Regions from separate parts of the Pediococcus inopinatus genome, predicted to be linked through region 1. Evidence: predicted binding sites of a transcription regulator. Region 1 holds the regulator's gene; each other region holds the start of a gene.
The links. Region 1 encodes LexA, which represses DNA repair genes until DNA is damaged. Its sites were predicted from a motif close to CNAACANNTGTTNG; they were not measured.

Region 1 (2,280 bases):
AAATGTTTAAGACAGCAACAAGCAGGAGAAAGATGACTCCAATAAGGTAATTCCATTTTTCTATCTTAAAAAACCAAGCTAATTTATGAAAGATTGACACGAGTTACTCCTCCTAATATTACTATCTTCTATAATTTGTCCATTTTTTGGCAACAAAAAAAGGACAAAAAATAATCTTTGTCCTTTATCATTCATAAAATCTGTCTAAAACTATTTTTGATGTTTAGATTGGTTCTGCATAGAAGTCATCATTTGATGTAACTTCTTTTGTGATGGTTTTTGTCCCATTTGCAACATCATAGTTCGTAACATATCTTCATTGATTGGAGGATTATTCTTAAGATAGCTTTCCATATATTTACGAGCAGCAAAGAAACCACCTACTGCTCCGACTAATACCGCAATAACGACGATTAAAATCCAAATTCCTGTTGACAATGTCCTAACCTCCTATCAATTATGTATACTACTCTATAGTACACAAAAACTTCGTAAAATAAAAGAGGTCGATCTGATTTATCTATCAGTACCTCTTATTCTATCATTAAATTTAAATAAGAAAAGATTAAATGATTATTACAAAACTAAATGATAAATTTTAATCATCACGAAGACCCTTTTTACGTTGAACTTCTTTCACCTTTTCGGGTGTAACTTCCTTACCGCTCTTGTCAAAAACCTGCATCATTTCAACTTGGCTCTTAAAGCCTTCTCTAAACCGTTTTAAATACCTTTGACGCAGATCTTTTCGCTCAATAATTTCCAAATCTGTTAATCCGTCACTTTTTGCTTTATGTGCTAGTTCATTAATCCGTTTGATTAACTTCTGAAATTCTTCATCTGATTTAGCCAATTTAATCACTCCCGATTTCTTTATACATAATTCTACACTGTTAATGACTTTTTTTCAAAAAAACAAACCCGAACGTTTGTTTGAATACTAAATTTACATATGGTAAAATGAAAGCAAGAAAACGCGAGGTGCTCACAATGTCAAAAACATCTGAAAGCAAGCAATTTGCTGTGCTTCGGTTCATATATGATAAAGTAAACGAAAAAGGATATCCTCCGACCGTCCGAGAAATTGGCGAAGCTGTTTCCTTATCCTCTACTTCTACTGTACATGGCCATATTGAAAGATTGCAAAAAAAAGGGCTTCTACAAAAGGATCCTACAAAACCACGGGCTTTAGAAATTACACCTGCTGGTTTAGAAGAACTGGGCGTTAGTGTAACACCTAACAAAATCCCAGTATTAGGAACTGTCACTGCCGGAGAACCTATCTTAGCAGTTGAAGAAGCCACTGACTTTTTTCCCTTACCACCAGAATTTGAGCATGAGGACGGGGACTTGTTCATGCTAAATATCCGTGGTGAAAGTATGATTCAGGCTGGTATTCTAAATGGTGACCAAGTAATTGTGCGCAAACAAACTTCTGCAGATAATGGCGACATTGTGATTGCAATGACTGAAGAAAATGAAGCCACTTGCAAACGATTCTTTAAAGAATCAGATCATATTCGTTTACAACCTGAAAATGATACGATGGCACCAATTATTTTAGATAACGTCAGTATTCTTGGTCGCGTCGTTGGCTTATACAGAGATCAAATTTATTAAAATAAATAATGGGCTTCAATAAAGTTAGTTTTTTCTATCTTTATTGAAGCCCATTTAATTTAGAACAAAAGAGAAAGTTTTTAGCTAACCATTCACTTGCCTGACGAATGTTTTCAGGTCCCCTACTTAACGTCTGATCAACCAACTTTTGACCGTCATTTATATTTTTAACCAGTGTGATATTTTTAGGTAAGTCACCTAAATTCGAGGAAACTTTCCCTGCTAAAATAATTACCTGACACTTAGGATTTATTTGCAAAGCCATTTCAGCAATTCCAAATGGAACTTTTCCATTTTTTGACTGCGTATCAAATGACCCTTCCCCGGTAATTATAAAATCTGCGTCTTCACAATCTTTTTTGAAATCTAGTAATTCCAAGATTGTTTTAATACCGGATGTCAGCTGTGCGCTAAAAAATGTTTTCAAGCCATAGCTCAAACCACCTGCACCACCAGTTCCCCAATCGTCTGCAAAATCTAGATTCAAATCTTGCTGAACTATTAAGGAAAAGTGGTGGAGATTTTCTTCAAGGATTTTTTTATCATCGGATGAAGCTCCTTTTTGTGTTCCAAATATATTAGTTGCGCCCTCTGGACCTAAAAGAGAATTCGCCACATCATTTAAAACAGTTACCGGTACTGATAGGACGTCTTTTTCAG
Region 2 (2,280 bases), 300 kb from region 1:
CGAAAATTGGCTGACAAATTAGATGAGAAGTACGATCTCAATGGAAATCGAATTTATTACTTAGCAATGGCTCCTAGATTTTTTGGAACAATTGCAGGTCATTTAAAGTCTGAAAAGTTAATTACGGATCATGGCTATAATCGCTTGATCATTGAAAAACCATTTGGTCGTGATTTTAAAACGGCTAAAGAACTTAATGACGACATCTCATCTGCATTTTCTGAAGATCAAATTTATCGAATTGATCATTATTTGGGTAAAGAGGCTGTTCAAAGTATTGCAGCACTGAGATTTGGAAATTCAATTATTGAATCGCTTTGGAATAAGGAACATATTGATAATATTCAGATAACATTGGCAGAATCGTTAGGTGTTGAGGAACGGGCTGGATATTATGAAACGGCTGGTGCACTGCGAGATATGGTACAAAATCATATTCTGCAAATCATTTCATTACTTACTATGCAAAAGCCTAGTGAATACACAGCTAAAGAGTTACGAGATCGAAAGGTGGAAGCTTTGGAAAATATCAAGGTTTATTCACCAGAAGAGGCTTCAAAAAACTTTGTTCGTGGTCAGTATGATGAAGATGCCGATCATGAACAATCAGATTACCGACATGAAGAAGGAACCGATGAACAATCACAGATTGAAACATTTGTGGCTGGGAAGTTGGAAACTACTAATGGCGATTTATCTGGGGTTCCAATTTACATCAGAACTGGGAAACGTCTTGCACGAAAATTAACACAAATTAATATTGTTTTCAAAGACACTACTGACAATATTTTTAAGGCTGTGGGGGATCAAGATACAAATCTTGTCCAAAACGTTCTTACGCTTTATGTTGAACCGGACCAAGGCTATCAACTTGATCTCAATGTAAAAAATGGTAATCAAGGTTATGGGATAATGCCAATTCATTTGGAATATCATAAGACAGCTGCTGAGAAAGCAAAGGTACCGGAAGCATATGAAAAACTCATTCACGATGCTTTAGATGGTAATCGCACTAATTTTGCTCATTGGCATGAAGTTGCCCAAGCTTGGCGAATTGTTGATGTCGTTCGTCAAAATTGGGATAGTCAAAAAGCTGATTTTCCTAATTACATTAGTGGCACAATGGGACCAAAGGCTTCGCAAGAATTATTGGCACGAGATCATCGAACCTGGATTTTTGGTGCAACCAAACATTAAAAAATTGGAACGATTAATCAACAAGCAGTTGATTGATCGTTTTTTGTTTTGTTTAGCTTGTTTTCAAACGTACGTTCGATTAAACTAAATAAGAAACCAAATTTATTGTTTAAGGAAAAAGCAAAGTGTTAAGACTTAAAATTAGGTGATGAAATGGCTCAAAACGACGCAATTCTTCCCATTAATATTAATACTTCTCGTAAAGTCATTCATGTTGATATGGATGCTTTTTATGCTTCAATAGAAGAACGGGAACAACCAGAACTTCGAAAAAAGCCACTTATCATAGCTCGAGATCCTCGTAAAACTGGGGGTAAAGGGGTAGTTGCAACGGCAAATTATTTAGCGCGGCAATCAGGTGTTCATTCCGCAATGAGTGCTCAAAAAGCGTTGGAATTATGTCCAAAAGCAGTTTTTCAAACTCCCAATTTCACATTATATCGGGCCGTCTCTGATCAAATCCATGAAATCTTTCATGAATATACTGACAAGATTGAACCGATTGCCTTCGATGAAGCTTATCTAGACGTAACGGATAATAAGAAGGATATTGAGAGTGCAGTGGAAGTTGCTCATCAGATTCAAAGCGAAATTTTTGCCAAGACTAAACTGACTTGCTCAACGGGAATTTCGTACAACAAGTTTCTTGCTAAGCTGGCTTCTGAATATCAGAAACCGGTCGGCGTTGCAGTCGTCTTACCAGAAGATGTCCGAGAGTTTCTAGATAAGTTACCAATTGAAAAGTTCCGTGGGGTTGGTAAAAAAACGGTCCCCAAAATGCATGAATTGAAAATCTTCAACGGTAAAGACATGTATCAAAAAAGTGAATTATATTTGATTCATAATTTTGGAAGATTCGGGGATGCGTTATATCACCACGTGCGAGGTTCTGATGACCGCCCAATTGAATATTTACGGGAACGAAAATCGATCGGTAAGGAAAGTACCTATAATCCGAATTTAACAACGGATAATGAGGTAGAAAATGAACTTAGTAATTTGGCAAGAAACGTCGCCATTGCAATGAAAAAAAGGCAAAAGCACGGTAAAACCTTAGTTCTCAAGTTGCGCTATGCGGATTTT
Region 3 (2,280 bases), 310 kb from region 1:
AGAAAAAGCTCAAAAAATCACTCAGGTTGGGACTTCAACAACAGAATATGATTTAAAAAATGCCCCTTCTGATGGATCAAGTTTGAGCATTACGGCGGGAACAAGTAATGCGTGGGTCTCGGTTTCAAGTGATGGCACACAGAGTTGGGCTGCTACTTTACCAACAGGGACTTCACACACTGTGAAGATTGCTAAGGGTATTTCTAAGGTTTCGATTAGCCTAGGAAACGCGCCACAAACCACCGTTAAAGTGAATGGCAAGAGTTTCAACTTTAATCCTCAAAATGATACTACCCAAACAAAAACAATCACCTTAAATATTAAGGATTAAGCAGGAGGACAACTTTTGAATTTACCAAATAAATTAACAGTATTTCGGATTATTTTAATTCCAATTTTTATTATTATTATGGTTATGCCATTTACCTGGGGGACAGTCACCTGGGTTGGGACATCGATTGCCATTACAAAGGTCGTTGGGGCAATTATATTTGCTGTGGCGTCTTTGACTGATTTGGCTGATGGAAAAATTGCCCGTAAGAGGCATTTAGTAACTAATTTCGGAAAATTTGCGGATCCATTGGCAGATAAAATGTTAGTTATGTCGGCTTTTATTATTTTAGTTTCGTTTGCTAAAGTACCAGCATGGGTAGCTGCTATTATTGTCTGCCGCGAGTTGGCAGTTACAGGTCTAAGGTTATTGATTGTCGAAAATGATGGCCAAGTGATGGCTGCTGCCATGCCTGGAAAAATAAAAACAACTTCGCAAATGATTGCCATTATTTTATTAATTTTAAATAATGTGTTGTTTGCCGCATTAAGCATTCCCATGGCTGCAATTATGCTTTACATTTGTTTATTTTTTACAATTTATTCAGGAATCGATTATTTCGTACAAAATCGGAATGTTTTTTCAGACGGATTTAACTAATAAATATAAATTGAGTTTTGGCAAAATTGTCAGGCTCTTTTTTTATTAAAAGAATTTTTGAGTACGAAAAGCGTATTTACTTATATAGGGGGATGAATTAAGGAAGCGGCAGTTTTTACTAAAGATGATGAAAAATTATGTTTTCAACGGCTTAATTTTCTTCGAGAAGGCAAATCATTGTGGGCGTATTAAGTGAATTAAGAAAGTTTTTAAATAATGCGAACTTTTGTTCGTTTTTACTTGCAATTTGAGTAGAAAATCAGTATTATTATGAATGTTAGGTATTCCCGTTAAGGAGGAAACAAATTGGCTGATGATCAAAGAAAAGTAGCGTTAGACGCTGCGTTAAAAAAAATTGAAAAAAATTTTGGTAAGGGCTCTATTATGCGAATGGGGGATTCTGCTCAAACTCAAATCTCTACCATTTCTACCGGTTCTTTAGCATTAGATGATGCACTGGGTGTTGGTGGCTATCCTCGTGGAAGAATCGTTGAAGTCTATGGACCAGAAAGTTCTGGTAAGACAACGGTTGCTCTGCATGCGGTTGCGCAGGTTCAAAAAGAGGGCGGAACAGCTGCCTATATTGATGCAGAAAATGCATTAGATCCAGTGTACGCAGAACACTTGGGTGTTAATATTGATGACTTGCTGTTGTCTCAGCCAGATACAGGTGAAGAAGGTCTAGAAATTACAGATGCCTTGGTATCAAGTGGGGCTGTTGATTTAGTTGTTGTGGACTCGGTTGCTGCCTTAGTTCCACGTGCAGAAATTGAAGGTGAAATGGGTGATGCCCATGTTGGCCTTCAAGCACGGCTTATGTCACAGGCACTTCGGAAACTTTCTGGTTCAATTAATAAAACTAAAACAATTGCCATTTTTATTAATCAGATTCGTGAAAAAGTCGGTGTTATGTTTGGTAATCCCGAAATCACACCTGGTGGTCGTGCTCTGAAGTTTTATGCAACCATCCGTTTAGAGGTTCGACGTGCAGAACAAATTAAAGACGGTACTGATATTATCGGAAACCGAGTTCGGATTAAAGTCGTTAAGAACAAGGTTGCACCTCCATTTAAGCGTGCCGAAGTTGACATCATGTACGGTCACGGAATTTCTCAAACTGGTGAGATTATTGATATGGCTGCTGAAAAGGACATTATCCAAAAGAGTGGTTCTTGGTATTCATATGCTGAGGAACGCATTGGACAAGGTCGAGAAAACGCTAAGCAGTATTTAGAAGACAATCCGGAAAAGCGAGAAGAAATTTATAAAAAAGTTCGTGTCGCGTTTGGAATGGATGAAACACCCGAAGAAAAAGATGCAGCACAAGAAAAATCAAAAGAAGAGAAAGA

Region 2: dinB (DNA polymerase IV) is a predicted target of LexA. The motif match lies at 1,262-1,275, and genes of this name have one in related genera.
Region 3: recA (recombinase RecA) is a predicted target of LexA. The motif match lies at 1,151-1,164, and genes of this name have one in related genera.

The regions. Positions count from the first base shown of each region.
Region 1 covers NZ_CP019981.1:922,123-924,402, forward strand. Annotated here, with positions in the region: gene PI20285_RS04650 (ABC transporter ATP-binding protein) at 1-100, opposite strand, end outside; gene PI20285_RS04655 (YneF family protein) at 211-438, opposite strand; gene PI20285_RS04660 (DUF896 domain-containing protein) at 599-853, opposite strand; gene lexA (transcriptional repressor LexA) at 991-1,620, shown strand; gene PI20285_RS04670 (glycerate kinase) at 1,661-2,280, opposite strand, start outside.
Region 2 covers NZ_CP019981.1:1,218,274-1,220,553, reverse strand. Annotated here, with positions in the region: gene zwf (glucose-6-phosphate dehydrogenase) at 1-1,197, shown strand, start outside; gene dinB (DNA polymerase IV) at 1,351-2,280, shown strand, end outside.
Region 3 covers NZ_CP019981.1:1,232,446-1,234,725, reverse strand. Annotated here, with positions in the region: gene PI20285_RS06270 (helix-turn-helix domain-containing protein) at 1-331, shown strand, start outside; gene pgsA (CDP-diacylglycerol--glycerol-3-phosphate 3-phosphatidyltransferase) at 347-931, shown strand; gene recA (recombinase RecA) at 1,238-2,280, shown strand, end outside.